DNA from 3 places in the Streptomyces sp. NPDC039480 genome. Region 1 is predicted to be linked to each of the others. Evidence: riboswitches for the same ligand, from Rfam matches in the RefSeq annotation. Region 1 holds a riboswitch; each other region holds the start of a gene.
What was found. A riboswitch is a leader RNA that binds a small molecule or an ion and turns the genes downstream of it on or off. The one in region 1 is predicted to bind cobalamin.
Positions count from the first base shown of each region.

Region 2: it holds a riboswitch for cobalamin, as region 1 does, so the genes downstream of both, ACZ56E_RS11510 (energy-coupling factor ABC transporter permease) here and cobN (cobaltochelatase subunit CobN) in region 1, are expected to answer to the same signal.
Region 3: it holds a riboswitch for cobalamin, as region 1 does, so the genes downstream of both, ACZ56E_RS18870 (ABC transporter substrate-binding protein) here and cobN (cobaltochelatase subunit CobN) in region 1, are expected to answer to the same signal.

Region 1 is NZ_JBVITX010000004.1:214,705-221,964, reverse strand. Features, by position in the region: gene ACZ56E_RS14945 (precorrin-2 C(20)-methyltransferase) at 1-1,066, opposite strand, end outside; gene ACZ56E_RS14940 (precorrin-8X methylmutase) at 1,063-1,689, opposite strand; gene ACZ56E_RS14935 (cobalamin biosynthesis protein CobG) at 1,701-3,527, opposite strand; cobalamin riboswitch at 3,652-3,775, shown strand; gene cobN (cobaltochelatase subunit CobN) at 3,817-7,260, shown strand, end outside.
Region 2 is NZ_JBVITX010000003.1:185,265-192,524, reverse strand. Features, by position in the region: gene ACZ56E_RS11525 (MMPL family transporter) at 1-684, shown strand, start outside; gene ACZ56E_RS11520 (peptidoglycan recognition protein family protein) at 1,696-2,532, shown strand; gene ACZ56E_RS11515 (APH(3') family aminoglycoside O-phosphotransferase) at 2,914-3,735, shown strand; cobalamin riboswitch at 3,839-4,022, shown strand; gene ACZ56E_RS11510 (energy-coupling factor ABC transporter permease) at 4,053-4,781, shown strand; gene ACZ56E_RS11505 (energy-coupling factor ABC transporter substrate-binding protein) at 4,781-5,203, shown strand; gene cbiQ (cobalt ECF transporter T component CbiQ) at 5,210-5,959, shown strand; gene ACZ56E_RS11495 (energy-coupling factor ABC transporter ATP-binding protein) at 6,001-6,861, shown strand; gene ACZ56E_RS11490 (endo alpha-1,4 polygalactosaminidase) at 6,896-7,260, opposite strand, start outside.
Region 3 is NZ_JBVITX010000005.1:429,989-437,248, reverse strand. Features, by position in the region: gene ACZ56E_RS18880 (ABC transporter ATP-binding protein) at 1-548, opposite strand, end outside; gene ACZ56E_RS18875 (FecCD family ABC transporter permease) at 560-1,609, opposite strand; gene ACZ56E_RS18870 (ABC transporter substrate-binding protein) at 1,657-2,721, opposite strand; cobalamin riboswitch at 2,788-2,972, opposite strand; gene ACZ56E_RS18865 (VOC family protein) at 2,970-3,446, opposite strand; gene ACZ56E_RS18860 (AraC family transcriptional regulator) at 3,443-4,312, opposite strand; gene ACZ56E_RS18855 (haloacid dehalogenase-like hydrolase) at 4,503-5,633, shown strand; gene ACZ56E_RS18850 (alpha/beta hydrolase) at 5,651-6,406, shown strand; gene ACZ56E_RS18845 (alpha/beta hydrolase family protein) at 6,464-7,260, opposite strand, start outside.

The DNA.
Region 1 (7,260 bases):
GCGAGGCCGCCTCCAGGACCGCCGTGGCCATCGCGAAGACGCCGGGGTCGCCGCCCGACACGACGGCCACGCGCCGCCCGCGCCGGGCCAGCTCCAGGGCGAACTCGGCGCGCTCCGACTCCACACGGTTGTCGGAGCCGTGCCGCCGCTGCCCGGGGCGGTGCGGCACCCGGTCGACGTACGTGGTGTAGCCGACCAGGTCGTCGGCGGCGGCGAGCGCTCCGCGCGTCTCGGGGGTCAGCCACAGCGGCCCGGCGGGGCCCGTGCCGACCACGACGACCTCTCCGCACAGCTCCGCGGGCGGTTCCGGCGCGGGTCCGCCCGTCAGGGGCGCCACCCGGCTCGGCAGCACCGCCACCGAGAAGTACGGCACCGATTCGGGGTCCACGTCGGCGAGGCGGCCGGTGCGCTCGCCCTCCATCGTGGCGCGCTCGACGTACCGCGCCTCGTCGAGGCGGCCCGCGCTCTCCAGGGCGCCGCGCACCTTCCCGAACGTACGGCCGAGCTTCATGACGACCGCGGAGTCCGTCGCCGCGAGACGCGCGGCCAGCTCCTCCTCGGGGAGCGTGCCCGGCAGGATCGTGAGGACCTCCTCGGCCTCCACCAGGGGCTCGCCGAGGCGGGCCGCCGCCGCGCTCACCGAGGTGACGCCGGGGATCACCTCGGTCGGGTAGCGGTGCGCGAGGCGCTTGTGCATGTGCTGGTAGGAGCCGTAGAAGAGCGGGTCGCCCTCGGCGAGGACGGCGACCGTGCGGCCCGCGTCGAGGTGGACGGCGAGGCGGGCGGCGGCCTCTTCGTAGAACTCGTCGAGGGCGCCTCGGTAGCCGCCGGGGTGGTCGGTGGTCTCCGTCGTGACGGGGTAGACCAGCGGTTCCTCGATGTGGTCGTCCCTGAGGTGCTTCGCCGCGATGGAGCGGGCGATGGAGCGGCCGTGCCGGGCCGAGTGGTACGCGATCACGTCGGCGGACGCGATCACCTCGACGGCGCGCACGGTCATCAGGGAGGGGTCGCCGGGGCCGAGCCCGACGCCGTACAGCTTCCCCCGGGAAGTGGTCTCGGTGTTCACTCCGCCTCGCTCGCAATCGCGTTGATCGCCGCCGCGGCCATCGCGCTGCCGCCGCGACGCCCTCGTACGACCAGGTACTCCAGGCCGGAGGAGTGCTCGGCGAGCGCGTCCTTGGACTCGGCGGCGCCGACGAAGCCGACCGGGATGCCGAGGACGGCGGCCGGGCGCGGCGCGCCTTCCTCGATCATCTCCAGGAGGCGGAAGAGGGCGGTGGGCGCGTTGCCGATGGCGACGACGGAGCCTTCGAGGCGGTCGCGCCAGAGTTCCATGGCGGCGGCGCTGCGGGTGGTGCCGAGCTCGGCGGCGAGGTCCGGCACGGACGGGTCGGCGAGGGTGCAGATCACGTCGTTGTCGGCGGGCAGCCGCTTGCGGGTGACGCCGCTCGCGACCATGTTCGCGTCGCAGAGGATCGGCGCGCCGTCGCGCAGCGCCTTGCGGGCGTCGGCGATGACTCGCGGGCTGTAGGCGAGATCCTTCACGAGATCCACCATCCCGCAGGCGTGGATCATCCGGACCGCGACCTGGCTGACGTCGGCGGGCAGGCCGTGGAGGTCCGCCTCCGCGCGGATGGTGGCAAAGGACTCGCGGTAGATCGCCGCGCCGTCCTTCTCGTAGTCGAACACTGTGCTCTCGCTCATCTCGTGGCCGTCGTTTTCGTGGTGTTACGTGCCGTGGTGACCGTCTCGGTCAGGGTGCCGCCCGTCACGCGCTCGGTCGAGCCGCCGGTGTGCCGCGTGACCTCGTAGCGGCCGTCGCCGGTGGCGAGGACGTCGACCCAGTCGCCGTGCGGGTGCCCGCAGCGCCGCTCGCAGCCGGACCAGTGGACGGGGAGTCCGCCGGTGCCGGGCACGGCGTCGCCGCGGACGTCGGCGAGGGACTTGCCGCAGCCCGGGCGTCCGGTGCAGGCGCCGACACCCAGCCAGGGCGAGTCGGGTGCGGTGACGTATCCGACGCCGGCCAGCGCGGCCAGCCGTTCGCGGGCCGCGACCCCATCGGCGAAGCCGGGAAGCACAAATCCGCGCCAGGGCGTAACCCGCAGCTCATCGGCGGGCAGCGGCAGAAGGGCCCGCCACTGGGCGGCGCTCACGCGGCCGAGGGGGGCGTGGACCACCACAGCGCGACCGACGACGCCCGGGGCGGGCGGGGCGGTACTCGGCGGCCGCCGGGTGCCGGCGGGCGCGGCATCGCCATCTGCGGCCGACGCGGCAACCGGCGGACGCGGGACATCAGCGGGCGCGGCATCACCATCCGCGGGCGTGACGGCAACCGGCGACCGCGGGACATCAGCGGGCGCGGCATCGCCATCAGCGGTCGGCGCGCCGACCGACAGCCGCCGGGCGTCGGCAGGCGCGGCATCACCATCCGCGGGCGTGACGGCAACCGGCGACCGCGGGACATCAGCGGGCGCGGCATCACCATCAGCGGACGGCGCGGCAACCGGCAGCCGCCGGGCGTCGGCAGGCGCAGCATCACCATCCGCAGGCGAAGCGGTGTCCGGCAGCCGCGGGACGCCGGCGAGCGTGACATCGCCATCAGCCGACGGCACGGCAACCGGCAGCCGCCGGGCGTCGGCAGGCGCGGCACCGCCATCCGCGGACAGCACGGCAACCGGTGACCGCGGGACATCAGCGGGCGCGGCATCGCCATCAGCGGGTGTGACGGCACCACCGACGGGCGTGGCGGTGAGGTCGGCGGGTGTAGCGGTGAGGTCGGCCGGTGTAGCAGCGGCAGCCGCGGGTGTGGCGGTGACGTCGGCGCGGGCCAGTGCTGCCGCCAGGTCCGGGGTCGTGCCCTCGGGCAGTTCGCGCAGCCGCCAGGCTCCGTTGCCCGCCTCGCGCGCGGCGGCGAGGAAGGCCCCGGCGGCGGCGAGGGCGGCGCGCGGGGCGTCGGCCCCGGCGACCCGGAAGGCGTGCCCCCCGAGACGTACGACCGCGGTCCCGCCCGATTCTGCGATCAAGGTCACATCGCCGCCGAGCCCGGCCACATCCCCGCGGCCGTCGTCGAGGGCGAACAGGAAGCGGCCGGAGAGCGCCGTCGTCCACTCCTCGGCGCAGAGGAGCCGGTCCAGCTCGCGGGCCCACAACTGCACGTCGGCGTGGCCGAGTCCGTCGGTTCCCGCGAGCGGGGACGCCACCACGTTCCGCACCCGCTCGTGGCGCTCGGAGGGCAGCAGGCCGGCGTCCGCGAGCAGCCGGGAGAGTTCGCCGCCGCACGCGTCGCCGAGGCCGCGCAGCTCGATGTTGCCGCGTGAGGTGACGCTGAGGTTCCCGTCCGCCAGACGCTCCGCCACGGCTGCCAGCACAGCTACCTGATGCCCCGTCAGAAGGCCCCCGGGCAGCCGGAGTCGGGCGAGGCGCCCGTCGTCCGCGAGGTGCAGACGGAGGGCTCCGGGGCAGGCGTCACCCCGGTCACGTATGAGGGATTCGCCCTGGTCTGGGGATGGTGCTCGGGTGGGCGGCATGGCGGCGAGCATACCCACGCGGATCCGGCCGGTCGCCTCCCGAGACGGACCGTCCTGGCAGGTGGCCGCCCCATCGGCGGCGGGCAGGACTTACTATGCAGGCGGCGGGCTTCCAGGTCCGCCGACGCCAGCGACGGCGTGGGTCCACCAGGACCCGAGGGAGGAAGCCCGGTGCGAATCCGGCGCGGTCCCGCCACTGTGAGCCCCACCCGCGTGGGGTGAGCCAGGAACTCCTGCCGTCCATACGACCACCCGGGGCGCGGACACCCCGAGGAAGGCCTGCGCCCGCATGCTTCTGCTGTTGTCGACCTCCGACACCGACCTGCTCAGCGCCCGCGCGGCGGGTGGCCCCGTCGACTACCGGTTCGCCAACCCGTCCCGCCTGGACCTCGACGGGCTGCCCGCCCTGCTCGACGGCGTCGACCTCGTCGTCGTACGCCTCCTCGGCGGCGTCCGCGCCTGGCAGGACGGCCTGGACCAGCTCATCGCCACCGGCCTCCCGGTCGTCGTGCTCACCGGCGAACAGGCGCCCGACGCCCAGTTGATGGCCTCGTCGACCGTGCCGATCGGCATCGCCGCCGAGGCGCACGCCTACCTCGCGCACGGCGGCCCCGCCAACCTGGAGCAGCTGGCCCGCTTCCTCTCCGACACCGTGCTGCTCACCGGCCACGGCTTCGAGCCGCCCGCCGCCGCCCCCTCCTGGGGCCCGCTGGAGCGCACCGCCCGCACGGAAGGCACCGACGGCCCGACCGTCGCGGTGCTCTACTACCGCGCCCACCACATGAGCGGCAACACCGCCTTCGTGGACGCGCTGTGCGGCGCGATCGAGGACGCGGGCGCCCGCGCCATGCCGCTGTACGTGGCTTCGCTGCGCGCCCCCGAGCCCGAGCTGATCGACGAGCTGCGCGCCGCCGACGCCATCGTGACGACGGTCCTCGCGGCGGGCGGCACCAAGCCCGCCGAGGCGTCGGCCGGCGGCGACGACGAGTCGTGGGACGCGGGCGCGCTGACCGGCCTCGACGTACCGATCCTCCAGGCGCTCTGCCTGACCGGGTCGCGCTCCGCGTGGGAGGAGAACGACGAGGGCGTCTCGCCGCTGGACGCCGCGAGCCAGATCGCGGTGCCCGAGTTCGACGGGCGCCTCATCACGGTCCCCTTCTCCTTCAAGGAGATCGACGAGGACGGCCTTCCCGCGTACGTGGCCGACGCCGAGCGGGCGGCCCGGGTCGCCGGCATCGCCGTGCGGCACGCGCGCCTGAAGCACATCCCGGCCGCCGACAAGCGCCTCGCGCTGGTGCTTTCCGCGTACCCGACCAAGCACTCCCGCATCGGCAACGCGGTCGGCCTCGACACCCCCGCGTCCGCCGTCGCGCTCCTGCGCAGGCTCATCGCCGAGGGCTACGACTTCGGTCCCGAGGCCGACATCCCGGGCCTCGTCTCCGGCGACGGCGACGAGCTGATCCGCGCGCTCATCGACGCGGGCGGCCACGACCAGGACTGGCTCACCGAGGAGCAGCTCGCCGCCAACCCGGTGCGCATCCCGGCCGCCGACTACAAGCGGTGGTACGCGACGCTCCCGCAGGAGCTGCGGGACTCGGTCGAGCAGCACTGGGGGCCGCCGCCCGGCGAGATGTTCCTGGACCGCTCGCGGGTCGGCAACGGCGGGGACCCGGAGGGCGACATCGTGCTCGCCGCCCTGCGCCGCGGCAACCTGCTCATCCTCATCCAGCCGCCGCGCGGCTTCGGCGAGAACCCCATCGCGATCTACCACGACCCGGACCTGCCGCCGTCGCACCACTACCTGGCGGCGTACCGCTGGATCGCGGCGTCCGCGGCGGACGGCGGCTTCGGCGCCGACGCGATGATCCACCTCGGCAAGCACGGCAACCTGGAGTGGCTGCCCGGCAAGAACGCGGGCCTGTCCGCCGCCTGCGGCCCCGACGCCGCGCTCGGCGACCTGCCGCTGATCTACCCCTTCCTGGTCAACGACCCGGGCGAGGGCACCCAGGCCAAGCGCCGCGTGCACGCCACGCTCATCGACCACCTGGTGCCGCCGATGGCACGCGCCGACTCCTACGGCGACATCGCGCGCCTTGAGCAGCTCCTCGACGAGTACGCGCAGATCAGCTCCATGGACCCGGCGAAGCTTCCGGCGATCCGCGCGCAGATCTGGACGCTCATCCAGGCCGCGAAGCTCGACCACGACCTGGGTCTCGAGGACCGTCCGGACGACGACGGCTTCGACGACTTCCTGCTGCACGTCGACGGCTGGCTCTGCGAGATCAAGGACGCGCAGATCCGCGACGGCCTGCACGTCCTCGGCACCGCCCCGGCCGCCGGTGACCGCGTCAACCTCGTCCTCGCGATCCTGCGGGCCCGCCAGATCTGGGGCGGCACGACCGCCCTGCCCGGTCTGCGCGAAGCCCTCGGTCTCGACGAGTCCGCGGCGACGCGCACCACCGCCGACGCGGCCGAGGAGCAGGCCCGCGCGCTGGTCCAGGCGATGGACGACGCGGACTGGGACCTCGCCGCCGTCCCCCGCGACCAGGGTGAACAGGTCGCCGCGGTCCTGGAGTTCGCGGCCCGCGAGGTCGTGCCGCGCCTCGCGGCCACCACCGCCGAGCTCGACCACTCCGTCCACGCCCTGAACGGCGGCTTCGTCCCGGCGGGCCCCTCGGGCTCCCCGCTGCGCGGCCTGGTCAACGTCCTGCCGACCGGCCGCAACTTCTACTCGGTCGACCCGAAGGCCGTCCCGTCCCGCCTCGCGTGGGAGACGGGCCAGGCCCTCGCCGACTCCCTCATCGAGCGGTACAGGACGGACAACGGCGAGTACCCCACGTCCGTCGGCCTCTCCCTGTGGGGCACGAGCGCGATGCGCACCGCGGGCGACGACGTCGCCGAGGCCATGGCGCTGCTCGGCGTCCGCCCGGTCTGGGACGACGCGTCGCGCCGCGTCACGGGTCTGGAGGCCATCCCGTACGAGGAGCTGGGCCGTCCCCGCATCGATGTGACGCTGCGCATCTCGGGCTTCTTCCGCGACGCGTTCCCGCACACCATCGGCCTGCTCGACGACGCGGTGCGGCTCGCCGCCTCGCTCGACGAGCCCGCCGACCAGAACTACGTACGCGCCCACGCCCAGGCCGACCTGGCCGAGCACGGCGACGAGCGCCGGGCCACCACCCGCATCTTCGGTTCGCGTCCGGGTACGTACGGCGCGGGCCTGCTCCAGCTCATCGACTCCCGCGACTGGCGCACCGACGCGGACCTCGCCGAGGTGTACACGGTGTGGGGCGGCTACGCGTACGGCCGCGGGCTCGAAGGCCGCCCGGCGCGCGCCGAGATGGAGACCGCGTACAAGCGCATCGCGGTCGCCGCGAAGAACACGGACACCCGCGAGCACGACATCGCGGACTCGGACGACTACTTCCAGTACCACGGCGGCATGGTGGCGACCGTGCGCGCGCTGCGGGGCACGGCCCCGGAGGCGTACATCGGCGACTCGACCCGCCCCGAGACGGTCCGCACGCGCACGCTGGTGGAGGAGACGAGCCGCGTCTTCCGCGCCCGCGTGGTCAACCCCAAGTGGATCGAGGCGATGCGCCGCCACGGCTACAAGGGAGCCTTCGAACTCGCCGCCACCGTGGACTACTTGTTCGGGTACGACGCCACGACGGGCGTCGTCGCCGACTGGATGTACGACAAGCTCACGGAGACGTACGTCCTGGACCCGACG
Region 2 (7,260 bases), on a different contig from region 1:
ATCGACTTCTCGCAGACCCTGGACGACGCGCTCCTGCCCTACCTCGGCCTCGTCGTCGGCCTGGCGTTCCTGCTCCTGATGCTGGTCTTCCGCTCGGTCCTGGTCCCGCTCAAGGCGGCGCTCGGCTTCCTGCTCTCGGTGGCCGCCGCGCTCGGCGCCGTCGTCGCGGTCTTCCAGTGGGGCTGGCTCGCGGACGTCGTGGGCGTCGACCAGCCGGGCCCGATCATGAGCATGATGCCGATCTTCATGATCGGCGTGGTCTTCGGCCTGGCGATGGACTACGAGGTCTTCCTCGTGACCCGCATGCGCGAGGCGTACGTCCATGGGGCGCGCCCGGGCGAGTCGGTCGTCACCGGCTTCACCCACGGTGGGCGGGTCGTGGCCGCGGCCGCGGTCATCATGATCAGCGTCTTCTCCGGCTTCATCATGGAGAACGACGACATGATCAAGATGATGGGCTTCGGCCTGGCCGTCGCCGTCCTCTTCGACGCGTTCGTCGTCCGCATGGCGATCGTGCCCGCCGTCCTCGCCCTGCTCGGCAAGTCCGCCTGGTGGCTGCCGCGCTGGCTGGACAAGGCGCTGCCGAACGTGGACGTGGAGGGCGAGAAGCTCCACAGGAACCTCGGCGACACGGGGGCGCCGGACGCGGAGACGGACCGGGAGCTGGCCCGCGTGGGCCGCTGACACACCCCGCCCCCGCCGCACGGGCGGGCCGGCCGGGACACTCCCACTGACGGGGGCGTCCTGGCCGGTCCGCCCGGTTCTTTTTCCCCGCGTGGCTGCCGGGGGGGGCGCCCGGTTCTTTTCCCCGCGTCCCCGCCGGGGGACCGCCCGGCTCTCTTCCACCCGCGTCCGCCGCCGGGGGAGAAGCGTCCGGGCTGGTCTACTCGGTTCGTTCGCCCTGCGTCCGTCGGCGGGGGGCCGCCCGGTTCTTCCCCCCCCCCCGCGTAGCCGCTGGAGAGAAGAGTCCGAGCTGGCCATCCCGGTTCGTTCGCCCCGCGTCCGCTGCCGGGGGCCGTCCGGTTCTTCCCCCCCCCCGCGTAGCCGCTGGGGGAGAAGCGTCCGAGCTGGTCCACCCGGTTCGTTCGCTCGCATCCGCCGGGGGCCGCCCGGTTCTCTCCCTCCCCCCTCGCGTCGCCGCTGGGGGAAAAGTGTCCGGGCTGGCCATTCCGGTTCGTTCCCCCGCGTCCGCTGCCGGGGGCCCGCCCGGCCCTTCTCCCCCGTCCGCGGACGGGCCGCCCGCCGGTTGCGCCGACTGCCGCAGCCGGTAGCGCGCTGCTTGCCGGCCGGTCGGAGGGTGACACCATGCGTGTCTTCTCCAGGCGGTCCCGGTCACGCGTGCCGAACGCTCGCGCGCGGTCCGGGTCGCGGGTGCGGAATGTCTTCGTGCGGTCCGGGTCGTGCGTGCGGAGCGTCTTCGAGCGGTCTGGTTCGTGCGTGCGGAACGTCCTTGTGCGGTCCAGGTCGCGGGTGCGGGATGTCTTCGCACGGTCCGGTTCGCGCGTGTGGAACGTCCTTGCGCGGTCCAGGTCGCGCGTGCGGAATGTCTTCGTGCGGTTCGGGTCGCGGGTGCGGAGCGTCTTCGTGAGGTCCGGGTCGCGCGGGCCGAACCCCCTCGCGGCATCCGGTTCGTGCGTGCCGAACGCCCTCACGCGGGCAGGGGCGCGTGTGCCGAGCGCCCTCGCGCAGCCCGGGATGCACTTGCCGAAGGTTGTGCTGCCGAGCGCCCTGCGTGGGGCACTGGGGGTGCTGCCCGGTGCGGCGGCCGTCGTAGCGCTGCTGGTGTGCGCGGCCGGCATCGATCCCGTGGTGCCCGCCGGCGACGACGGAACCTCCCTCCGGGCGACCGCCCCGGGACATCGCTCCGTCATGCCCGCCGCCGCTCGGCCCGCGCGCCAGGTGCCCTCGTCGTACGCGGCGTTCCGCGCGGCGCCCCCACGCATCCTGCCCCGCACGGCCTGGCTGGCGCCGGGGACAGCCACCCCGCCGCCCGCCCGTTACGCGGACCGGGTCGAGGCCGTCTTCATCCACCACACCGACTCCCCGAACGGCTACGACTGCGACGACGTCCCACGCATCATCCGCTCGCTCTACACCGGCCAGGAGGCGGACAGGGACTGGGACGACATCGGCTACAACTTCCTCGTGGACCGCTGCGGCACGCTCTACGAGGGGCGCGCGGGCGGCACCGACAGGCCCGTCGTCGGGGCGCACGCGCAGGGCTTCAACCGGGGCTCGACGGGCGTGGCGGCGATCGGCACATTCACGGCGGGGACTCCGGTGCCCAAGGCGATGACCGACGCCATCGCCGCGCTCGCCGCCTGGAAGCTCGGCCTCTCGGGCGTCGACCCGCGCGGTTCGGCGCGGCTGGTCTCCACCAACAGCCGGAGCCGGTTCGCGGCAGGGACCGACGCGGTCTTCCACACGATCGCGGCCCACAAGGACGGCTACGCCACGTCCTGCCCCGGAGCGTCCCTGACCGCCGAGATGCCGACGATCAGAGAAGCCGCAGCCCGGCTCCAGGGCAGATGAACCGAGGCGCCAGCAACGGCCCGCAGAGACCGATGTACGGCACCACCGTGCCGTCGACATCCTCGCGCGAGGCGGGACGCGCGCCGCACCGCACCGGTCTGTTCGTCCGTGGCAGTTTGCTGAAGTGCACGCCCCTTAGGCGGCTCTTGCTGCCTCCGACCGCTCCACGTGGACGATGGCGAGGCACTCCGAGGGGTGCCCGCGTAATGAGGGGCGCGCCCACGGCGAATGTCGCCGTGGCGATCAGTGTGGGGTGGGACGGCCTGGGCTCTGCAGCCTGCAGGGAGTCACCCCCCACGCAAACTGACAAAGTTCGCACCGGCAACGGATCAACACCCCCTCCGAAATATCAAGTGGGCCCCGCAGGAAGTCGCTGCCATGATGCCGATCATGAGCAGCGATCTGAGACAGAGGTACGCCGCATACCGCTGGACCCGCGCGACGAACGGCGCATCGGGCGCCGGGGTGCACCGCCTCACCGGAGCGGACGCGGGCAAACCCGAGTTGTACGTGAAGACCGCCCCCGTCACGCACGACGGATCACCCTCCGACCTGCAGGGCGAGGCCGACCGCCTCGCCTGGCTCGCCGGGCGGGGCATCCCGGTGCCGCGCATCGTCGAGCGGGGCGCCGACGACCGCACGGCGTGGCTGGTGACCGAGGCGGTGCCCGGCAGACCGGCCGCCGACGAGTGGCCTGCGGAGCAGCGGTACGCCGTGGCCGAGTCGCTCGCCGACCTCGCCGGAGCCCTGCACCGACTGCCCCTGGAGGACTGCCCGTTCGACCGCTCCCTGCCGGTCACCATGGAGCAGGCCGCACACCACGTCGCCGAAGGCCTGCTGGACCTGGACGATCTCGACGAGGAGCGCGCCGGATGGACCGGGCAGCGCCTCCTCGACGAACTGCGCCGCACCCGCCCGGCGGCGGAGGACCTGGTCGTCACCCACGGCGACCTCACCCCGGAGAACGTCCTCCTCGACCCCGACACCTGCCGCGTCACCGGAGTCATCGACGTCGTCCGCCTCGGCAGGGCGGACCGGCACACCGATCTCGCCATACTCGTAAGGGAGTTGGCGCACGAGGAAGACCCCTGGTTCGGACCCGAGTACGCCGAACGGTTCCTGCGGCGGTACGAGGAGCAGACGGCGACCGCGGCCGACAAGGAGAAGCTGGACTTCTACCGGCTGCTCGACGAATTCTTCTGACCGGGCGGACAGCCTCTGAGCAGGGGCGTACGCGGTGGTGGTGTGCGCTCGGGTGTGCCACCGGCGCGACCCGCGTGCAAGTTGTCAGGCAGATCTTTGCGCACTAGTGTCACCACGCCTTGGTGCTCGGGAAATCCGGTGTGATGCCGGTGCGGCCCTCGCCACTGTGATCGGGAAGTCCGGCTCCAGCCCTCGCGGCAGCCACTGGGTGCACACGTACCCGGGAAGGCGGAGTCCGGTCGGTACGACCCGTCAGCCAGGAGACCGGCCAAGGCACGTTGTCCATCCACGAGGTGCTGGAGAGGGTCTGCTGAGCCATGCACATAGCCGAGGGTTTCCTCCCGCCGGCGCACGCGATCGCCTGGGGCGTAGCGTCCGCGCCGTTCGTCGTCCACGGAGTCCGCTCCCTGACCCGTGAAGTCAAGGAACACCCGGAGAGCACGCTGCTCCTCGGTGCCTCCGGGGCCTTCACGTTTGTCCTTTCCGCGTTGAAAATCCCCTCGGTGACGGGCAGTTGCTCGCACCCGACGGGGACCGGGCTCGGGGCGATCCTGTTCCGGCCACCGATCATGACGGTGCTCGGCACCATCACCCTGCTCTTCCAGGCCCTGCTGCTCGCCCACGGCGGACTCACCACCCTGGGCGCCAACGTGTTCTCCATGGCGATCATCGGCCCCTGGGCGGGTTACGCGGTCTACCGGCTCCTGAGGCGGTACGACGTGCCGCTCATGGTCACCGTGTTCTTCGGGGCATTCGTCGCCGACCTGACCACGTACTGCGTCACCAGCGTCCAGCTGGCCCTCGCGTTCCCCGACCCCGGCAGCGGTTTCCTGGGCGCCCTGGGCAAGTTCGGCGGCATCTTCGCCGTCACGCAGATCCCCCTGGCCGTCAGCGAAGGCCTGCTCACCGTCCTGGTGATGCGTCTGCTCGTGCAGTCCAGCAAGGGCGAACTGACCCGCCTCGGCGTACTGCTGCAGCGCAAGCAGGCGGACACCGCGAAGAAGGCGGACACGACGAAGAAGACCGAGACGGGGGCCAGCGCCTGATGAGCCGGAACGCGAAGATCAACACACTGCTGCTCCTCATCGTCGCCGCGCTCGCGGTCCTTCCCCTGGCGCTCGGTCTCGGCGACGACGAGGAAGAGCCGTTCGCCGGCGCCGACGCCCAGGCCGAGACGGCGATCACCGAGATCGACCCGGACTATGATCCATGGTTCTCGCCGCTGTACGAACCCCCGTCCGGGGAAGTCGAGTCGGCGCTGTTCGCCCTGCAGGCGGCCATCGGCGCGGGCGTCCTCGCGTACTACTTCGGGCTGCGCAAGGGCCGCCGCCAGGGCGCGGAACAGGCACGGGACGAAGCGACGCGACCAGAAGCAGCGGGGACGGAAGCAGTGGGGCCGTCCACGTCGACCGGCTCCGGTGAGCCGGTCGACGTGGACGGCCCCCGGTCCGGGACCGAGCGGGTCTGACCCGGCGTGCTGCCCATCGACGCGGCGGCGCACAGCAGTCGCTGGCGCCGCCGGCATCCCGTGGACAAGGCCGTGCTCGGTCTCGGCCTCACCGTCCTGGCCATCTCGCTGCCGCCCTGGCCGGGCGCCGTCCTGGTGCTGGTCGCCGCGCTCGCCCTGCTGCTCGGCCCGGCGGGCGTGCCGCCCGGCAAACTGTGGCGCGCCTACCGTGTGCCGCTCGGCTTCTGCGTGACCGGCGCCCTGACCCTGCTCGTCCAGGTCGGCGGCCCGGACGGGTTCGTGGCGTTCGCGGACGGCGGCCCGGCGCGCGCGGGCGGTCTGCTTCTGCGGACCTCCGCGGCCTCGCTCGGCGTCCTCCTGTTCGCCTTCACCACGCCCATGTCGGACCTGCTGCCCCGCCTGGTGAAGGCGGGGGTGCCCGCGCCGGTCGTGGACGTGGCACTCGTCACGTACCGCATGAGCTTCCTGCTCCTGGACTCCATGAGCCGGATCCGGCAGGCGCAGGCCGCCCGGCTCGGCCACACTACCCGCGCTGCCACCTGGCGCTCCCTCGCCGGTCTCGGCGCCACCGCGTTCGTGCGCGCCTTCGACCGGGCGAGCCGGCTGCAGGCCGGGCTCGCCGGGCGCGGCTACGACGGCACCCTGCGCGTCCTCGTGCCCGAGGCCCGGATCTCCCGGCCCTTCCTGGCCGCGGGCGCGGCACTTCTCGTGGGCCTGGTGGCCCTGACCCTCGTACTGGAAAGGTTCCTTCCATGAGCGCCACGAGTGCCACGAGCGCCGGGGGCGGCGCGAGCGCCATGAGCGAGGCCGTGGTCGCTCTGCGCGCGGTGTCCTACGCGTACGAGGACGGGCCCACCGTGCTCAGCGGCCTCGACTTCGACGTCGTCGAGGGCCGTGCCCTCGCCCTGCTCGGACGCAACGGCAGCGGCAAGACCACCCTCATGCGACTGCTCAGCGGCGGACTGCGGCCCGCCTCCGGCGAGTTGACGGTCGAGGGCGTCCCCGTGACGTACCACCGGAAGGGCCTGACCCGGCTGCGTACGACCGTGCAGCTCGTGGTGCAGGACCCCGACGACCAGCTGTTCGCCGCCTCGGTCGAACAGGACGTCTCCTTCGGCCCCTTGAACCTCGGCCTGCCCGACGCCGAGGTCCGGGACCGGGTCGCCGAGGCGCTCGCCGCCCTCGACATCACCGCGCTCGCCGACCGGCCCACCCACCTGCTCTCCTACGGCCAGCGGAAGCGGACCGCCATCGCGGGAGCCGTCGCGATGCGCCCCCGCGTGCTCATCCTCGACGAGCCGACCGCGGGACTCGACCCCGACGGCCAGGAACGCCTCCTCGCCACCCTGCAACGGCTGCGGGACGCCGGGACGACCGTGGTCATGGCGACCCACGACGTCGATCTGGCGCTGCGCTGGGCCGACGACGCGGCGCTGCTCACACCCTCCGGGGTGCGGACGGGACCGGTCGCCGAGACGCTTGCCCGCCGGGACCTGCTGGCCGAGGCCGGGCTGCACCTGCCGTGGGGCGTCGCCGTCGGCGAGCTGCTGCGCACGTGCGGCCTCGCGGGGGAGGCGGGGGAGGAGCCGCGTACCGCGGAGGAGTTGGCGGCCCTGGCCGCTGGAGCCCGCGGCCGGGGCCCTCAGCAGTGCCGGTAGCCGGGGTCCTCAGCAGTGCCGGTAGCCGGGGTCCTCAGCAGTGCCGGTACACGTAGCCTTCCTCGCCGGCGGCCAGGACGTCGCGGTCGCGCAGCGTGACGGACAGCTTCTTGCCCCAGGTGCGGCAGGCGGTGTCGAAGTCCTTCGTCACGTACTCGATGTCGAAGACCTTCCCGTCGTACGCGGACACGAAGTCCGGGCACTCCTTGTAACGCGCGCACTCCTCGGTCACGGCGAAGTCGAAGCCGATCCGCTTGCGGCGGTCCAGCAGGTCGGTGGTGTTCTTCTGGGCGATGGCCAGGCCCTGGCGGTGCGCGCGCTCGGCCAGGAGGCGGGCGAAGGCGGCCGCGTCGTCGGTGGTGAGCAGGCCGTCCGAACGTTCGTAGGAGTCGAGGTTGT
Region 3 (7,260 bases), on a different contig from region 1:
AGCTCGCGGGGTTCCTGGGCCAGCGCGCGGGCGATCTGGACGCGTTGGCGCTCGCCGCCGGAGAGCGTGTGCCAGGCCTGCCCCGCGCGCTCGGCGAGCCCGGTGCGCGTCAGGGCATCGCGCACGGCCCGCTCGTCGTGGGCCGTGGGGGCCGACCACGCGCGGCGGTGCGGGATGCGGCCCAGGCGTACGACATCTCGTACGGTCAACTCGACCTGCGTCGAGGCGTGTTGCTCGACCACGGCGATCCGGCGCGCCACCTCGCGGCGGCCCGTGTCGGACAGCGGGCGGCCGTCCAGGGTGACCACTCCGGAGGCCGGGGCGAGGACGCCCGCGAGGAGGCGCAGGAGCGTGGACTTGCCGGATCCGTTGGGGCCGAGGAGCCCCACCATGGCGCCGTCGGGCGGCGCGAGGCTGACGCCGTCGACGACGAGCCGCCCGCCCGCCTCACGGGAGACCCGCTCGGCACGCAGGCCGGGGGCGTCAGGTGCATCCGGGGCGCCCGTGCCGTCCGGCGCGCCCGCGCCACCCGAGGCGTCCGGCACCATCACGTCGTACGTCATGACGTCCTCCGTGTCCGGTACAGCACGGCCACGAACGCCGGTACGCCGATGAGCGAGGTCACCACGCCGACCGGGACCTCCTGGGGATCCAGTGCCGTGCGGGCCAGCGTGTCCACCCAGACCAGGAACACCGCGCCGGCGAGCGCGGTGACCGGGAGCAGTCGGGCGTGGCCGGAGCCGACGACCGCGCGGGCCGCGTGCGGCAGGACGAGGCCGACGAAGCCGATGGCACCCGCCGAGCTGACCAGGGCGGCGGTCAGGAGCGCGGTCGTGCAGAGCAGGACGAGCCGGGTGCGGGCCACCCGGACGCCCAGCGCCGCCGCGGCCTCCGGGCCGAACGCGAAGGCGTCGAGCGTGCGGGCGTGGCCCAGGCAGACGACCAGTGTCACCGCGAGCACCGCGCCGCACAGCCAGACGTCCGTCCAGCCGGTCCCGCTGAGGGAGCCGAGGAGCCAGAAGAGGATGCCGCGGGTGGTCTCCGCGTCGCCCGTCGTGAGGACGACGAACGACGTCAGCGCGGAGAACAGCTGCATGGCCGCCACGCCCGACAGCACGACCCGGTCCGTCGTGTCTCCGAGGGTGTGACTCAGGAGCAGGACCAGCGCGAAGGAGCAGAGCGCGCCCACGAAGGCGCCCGCCGAGACCGACACCACTCCCCCGCCGACGCCGAGCACGACGACCGCGACCGCTCCGGTGGACGCCCCGGACGACACCCCGAGCACGAACGGGTCGGCGAGGGGGTTGCGGAGCAGCGACTGCATGACCGCCCCGCAGACCGCGAGGCCCGCGCCGCAGACCGCGGCGAGCAGGGTGCGCGGCATCCGCAGGTTCCAGACGATGCCGTCCCTGATCGGGGTGAGCGGACTCTCGCCCCACCCGAGGTGCGCGACGACGGCCGCCCACACGTCCGGCACGGAGATGTCCGCGGGCCCGATGGTGACGGCCACGGAAACGGACAGCACGAGCGCGGCGACCCCGCCCACCCAGAGAAGCCCGATCCGCAGACCGTGCCGCACGGAGGGGGCGACGGGGTCGGGGGCATCCACGGGGAGAACAGGTGCGGGGACCGTGTCCCTGCCCGGTGCTGCCTCCCTCACTTGACGAGTCCGAATTTCCGCAGGCCCGCTGCGACCTGTTCGATGCCGTCGACCGTGCGGATCGTCGGGTTCATGGCCTGGCCGCTGAGGAGGACGTACCGCTTCTTCTTCACGGCGGTCAGGTTCTTCGTCGCCGGGTTGGACTCCAGGAACTTGATCTTCGCCGCCGCGCTCTCCGCCGACTGCGACTTGCGCGTGAGGTCGCCGATGACGAGGACGTCGGGGTCGCGGTCGGCGACGGTTTCCCAGTTGATCTGGGGCCACTCTTCGCGGGTGTCGTCGAAGACGTTCTTCGCACCGAGTTCGCGGGTGATGATGCCGGGCGCACCGCAGCAGCCCGCCATGTACGGGGCGTCGGAGTTGGCGAACCAGTACAGGAGCGTCACGTCGGAGGCGGCCGCCTCGTCGATGTCCTCCGTGGCCTTGGCGACCCTGCCCTTCAGGTCCGAGACCAGCTTCTCGCCGCGCTTCTCGACGTCGAAGACCTTCGCCAGGTCACGCACCTCTTTGTAGACGGTGTCCATGGTGAGGGTCTTGACGCGTTTGCCGTCGCCGCCGCTGTCGTTGTCCTTGCCCGCGCAGTCGGTGGGCGAGACGTAGACGGGGACGCCGAGTTCGGTGAACTTCGTGCGGTCGGCGACGCCGCCCTTGCCGACCGTGTAGAGGAAGGAGGCGCTGACGAAGTCGGGCTCCTTGGAGAGGACCTTCTCCAGCGCCGGGTAGCGGTCGGCGAGCCGCTCCACCTTCGCGTTGTCCTTCTCCAGGTTCTTCAGGACCGGGTCGGTCCAGGTGCCGGTGCCGACCATGCGGTCGGCGAGGCCGAGGGAGAGGAGGATCTCCGTGGAACCCTGGTCGAGGGAGACGGCCCGCCGGGGCGGCGCGTCGACCTTCGCCTCCTTGCCGCAGGAGGCGACCGTCACCGGATAGCCGTCGGCGCTCTCGCCCGCCGATTTCTCCGCGGAGCCGCCGCCGCACGCGGTGAGCGTGAGCGTGCCGGCACAGAGCAGGGCGGACAGAGCGGATATACGGGCTGTACGGCATATACGGGCTGTCGAGGACACGTGATCCCTTGGGTCTCGCGGCTCATACGCGGAGCCTGGCCTGCGTCACGACCTCCGTCGCCCGGTGTGCGAGCGGAGGCGCCAGCAGGTCTTCGGACTCGGGATCGACCGGGCGGGGCGCCTTCCCGGGCGTCCTGGAACGCCCAGTGGCCGTGGCCCCGCCCGTCCCCCTCACCGCTGCGCGTCAGTTCCGGATTCGCACCGGATTCCCTGGCCCAAGTGTGGGTTTGACTGGCTTGCGCAAGTTATCACGCGCCTTCGCGGGGGCGGTCCGCGCCGTGGGCCGGTGCGGGCCTCGGCTCACCGCGGTAGGTGCCGAAGGACCAGCGGTTCCCCTCGGGGTCCGCGATGCCGAACTCGCGGCTGCCGTACGGCTTGTCCTCGATCTCGCGGGTGATCTTGACGCCGGCCTCGGTGAGGCGGGCGTACAGGGCGTCCACGTGGTCGGTGACGACGTAGGCGCCGGACGTGCCCGGTTCCCCGCAGGCCTCGGTGGCCGACTCGGGGTCGTACGAGCCGAGCATGATGCCGCCGCCCTCGGGCCAGTCGAGCTGGGCGTGGGCGACGCGGCCGCCGTCCTCGTAGACCGCGGTGCGCAGGAAGCCGACGGTGCCGACGAGGAAGTCGATCAGCGCGGGGGCGTCGTGGGCCTGCAGGGCCGGCCAGATGGCGGGGGCCGGCGGGCTGGTTTCGGATGTCGTGCCGGGTGTGGTGTCGGTGTTCATGTCTCCCACTCTTCGCCGGCCCCGTGCGCCCCGGCTTGGATATTCCGGCACTCTTCGGCCAGCCAGCGGGTGGGGCTCGCCTCCGTGTACTGCCGGAAGTCGCGGACGAGGTGGGAGTGGTCGTAGTAGCCGGTGTCGGCGGCGACCCGGGCGAGGTCCGGCGGCCCGCCCGCCGCGACGGCGCGGACCACGGCGGCCTTGGCGTGCTGGAAACGCATCAGGCGGGCGGCCTGTTTGGGGCTCAGGCCGGTCTCGGCGCGGAACAGCGCGGTCAGCCTGCGCTCGCTGAGCGCCACGTGCCGGGACAGGCCGCCGAGGGTGCCCGCGCCCCGGTGCCTGGCCAGCCACGCCCAGGCCTCGGCGACCTCTGGGCGTACGGACCCGGCGGCCCGGTCCTCGGCCGCGCGCCGCCGCAGATAGCCGGCGAGCAGGGCGAAGCGGTCCTCCCAGCGGTCCAGTTCGCACAGGCGCTCGCGGATGTCGGCGGCGCGGTCGCCGAGGACGTCGGTGCCGCCGACGACGAGCTGCCCGGCCAGTTCCGCGGCGGGCAGACCGAGGAGCGGGCGGGCCGCGAGGGGGTGCACGGCGAGCTGGATGCCCGCCTCGTGCTCGGGCTGCACGACGTACGCGGGGCTCTGGTGCAGGCCGCCCACGACGATGTCGGTGCGCGCCGCGTCCGGTCCCGTGGCCTGACCGGGGGTGCTACCGGTGGCGATGGACCCGTCCAGCGAGAAGATCAGGGTCAGATACGGGGACGGGAGGCCCCGGTGCAGGGCGGGCCGCTGCCCCGCGGTGCGGTAGCCGGTCGCGGAGACGACCATGCCGCCGAGCCGTGGAACGGTCCGGACGAACTCACGGGAACCCACGCGTTCCAGTATGCGGGGCATGGCCAGGTCGCGTCGCGGAGTCCCCTACCGCTACCCCCGTCGCCCGCCCCCATACCCTCCGCCCCCGGTGACTTCGATCATGGGAAATGGGCGCCCCTGCCCATAGCATGGCGCGCCGCTCCGGACGGGGCCGCGCATCGCTTTCAGGGAACGGCAGGGACGTAGAGACATGGCAGTACGGGCAAAGGGCAAGCTGGCCGTCATCGGTGCAACGGGGGCGGTGGCCGCCGCCGTCCTCGCGGGCAGCGCGCTGTGGCCGACGAGCGAGGCGACCGCCGCCGACTCCTCCGGGGCCACCGCCCGTGAGCTTTCGCACTGGCCGAAGCCCGTCGCGAAGAAGCTCGGCAAGGTCATCGCGGAGAACGGCCACAAGGGCGCGTACGCCGTCTTCGACGCGGACAACACGACGTACCGCAACGACCTCGAAGAGTCGCTGCTGCCGTTCCTGGAGATGAAGGGCGTCCTGAGCCGCAAGACCATGGACCCGTCCTTGAAGGTCATCCCGTTCAAGGACAAGGCCGGGCACAAGGAGAGCCTCTACAGCTACTACAACCGGCTCTGCGAGGTGGACGACCAGATCTGCTACCCCTGGGCCGCGCAGATCTTCTCCGGCTTCACGCTGAAGGAGCTCAAGGGGTACGTCGACGAGCTCCTCGCGTACAAGAAGCCGATCCCCGCCGAGTACTACGAGGACGGCAAGCCGACGAAGACCGAGGTGAAGGCGCCGGAGTTCTCGCCCGGCATGCGGCAGCTGTACAAGACGCTGCGGGCGCACGGCATCGAGGTGTACGTGGTCAGCGCGGCCAGCGAGGACCTGGTGCGCATGGTGCTCGCCGACCCGAAGTACGGCTACGGCGTGAAGCCGCAGAACGTCATCGGGGTGTCCATGCAGCTCAAGGACCGCAGGACCGGCGAGGTGACCACCTCGCGCAAGGAGATCGCCGAGGGCCGCTTCGGCGAGAAGGACCGCGAGAAGCTCGCGCAGCGCGAGCTGACGCCGAACCTGTGGGCGCCGCTGACCTGGTACGAGGGCAAGCCCGCGGCGATCAACACGTACATCGACGAGTGGAAGAAGCCGATCCTCGTGGCCGGTGACACGCCGGTCAGCGACGGGCCGATGCTGTTCCACTCCGCCGACGTGGAGCACGGTGGTGTGCGCGTCTGGGTCAACCGCAAGGACTCGTACATGAAGCAGCTCGACGGGATGAAGAAGAAGAACGCCGAGCGGCAGCGCGAGCTGGGCCAGAAGGTGACCGCCGACAAGCGGTGGCTGACGGTCACGCCGGATCAGATCGGCTGACGGCGCAGGATGGGGGCATGACTCAGGAATTCCTCGCCACGGAGACCGAACCTGCCCTGTCCGCCTTCTCCTTCGCCTGTGACGGCGAGACGTTGAGCTGCGCCGAGGCGCTGCCCGATGTCGAGGTCGCACGTTCCCCCGCCACCACCGTCGTGCTGCTGCACGGTGCGGGTGGCGGCAACAAGGCGCGGCTGGCCGCTCTGCAGGCCGAGTTCGCGGCGCGCGGCTGCCGGGCGCTCGCGCTGGACTTCTCCGGACACGGCGAAAGCACCGGCGCGCTGCGGGAGTTGAGTCTGCGGCGGCGGTGCGCGCAGGCGGCCGCGGTGGTCGAGGGGCGGGTGCCCGCCTCCGACAGCCTGGTGTTCGTCGGGTTCAGCATGAGCGGGCAGACGGTGGCGGACCTGGTGGCCCGCTTCGGCGCGCGGGTCACGGGCGTCGGCCTGTGCGCGCCCGCCGTGTACGCGGCGGAGGCCTGGCCGCTGCCCTTCGGCGACGGCGACGGCCGCTTCAGCGAGATCATCCGTACGCCGGGCCGGTGGCGCGAGTCCGCGGCGCTCGACGTCTACCGGGGCTTCGGCGGGCGCGCGGTGCTCGTCGTGCCCGGCACCGACGCCGTGATCCCGCCCGAGGTCACGTCGGCCGTCGGCGAGGCGCTCGCCGCCCGGGCCCGGTTCGAGCGGCTCGACCTGCCGGACGCCGACCACGCGTTGGGCGCCTGGCTGCGGGACCACACGGAGGACCGGCGGCGGCTGGTGGACGCGCTGCTCGGCTGATCCGGGCCGGGTCACCGGCCACTCCGCTGGCCATCAGCCGTCGCCCGCCCGTCCGGACTACGCCCCGGGCGTCGCCGCCCACGCCGCCACCCACTTGGCGAGCGTGCCGCCCGCGCGGGTCCACGCGAAGTGGTCGAGCCGGTCGCCCGCCTCCTGCGCCGCGTAGTGGCGGCGGGTGAGGCGGGCCCGCGGGACCTTGCCGAGCAGGTGGTCGAGGGCGGCGGCCGGGGCGAACGTGTCGTCGTCGACGGAGACCGCGAGGACGGGCAGTTCCAAGGTGGCGAGCGCCGCTTCGTAGTCGAGCGCGGAGCCCGTGCCGCTGTAGCGGCCCGTGCGCACCTGCCGGGCCCAGTCGCGCATGACGCCCTTGGGCTGGTCGCCGCCGAAGCCGAGCCGGGCGCCCGGCCAGCGGCCGAGCACGGCCGCCGTCGCCGTGATGAGCGTCTGCGCAAGGAGCAGGCCGGGTCCGCGCCACGGGCCGTACGCGCGCCACCACACCGATCCCGTGGCGACGACCGCCACCCCGTCGACTCCGGAGCCGACCCGGCCGGCGGCCAGCGATGCGTATACGAGAGCGAGTTGGCCGCCGAGGCTGTGGCCGAGGACGTACAGGGGCGGTTCGGGGCCGAGCTCGGCGCGGATCGCCGCGACGACCGCGGGGATGTCCTCCTCGACGATCGCGCGGTAGCCGTGTCCCGGCGCGCCGGGACCGGTGGCGCGCGGGGTCGCCTCACCCTGGCCGCGAAGGTCGACGGTGAGCGCAGTCAGCCCTTCGTCGTGCAGCTGGCGCGCGAAGCGGCGGTAGAAGCGGGCGGGGGTGCCCATCGCGGGCAGGATGAGCACCGCGGGGGCCG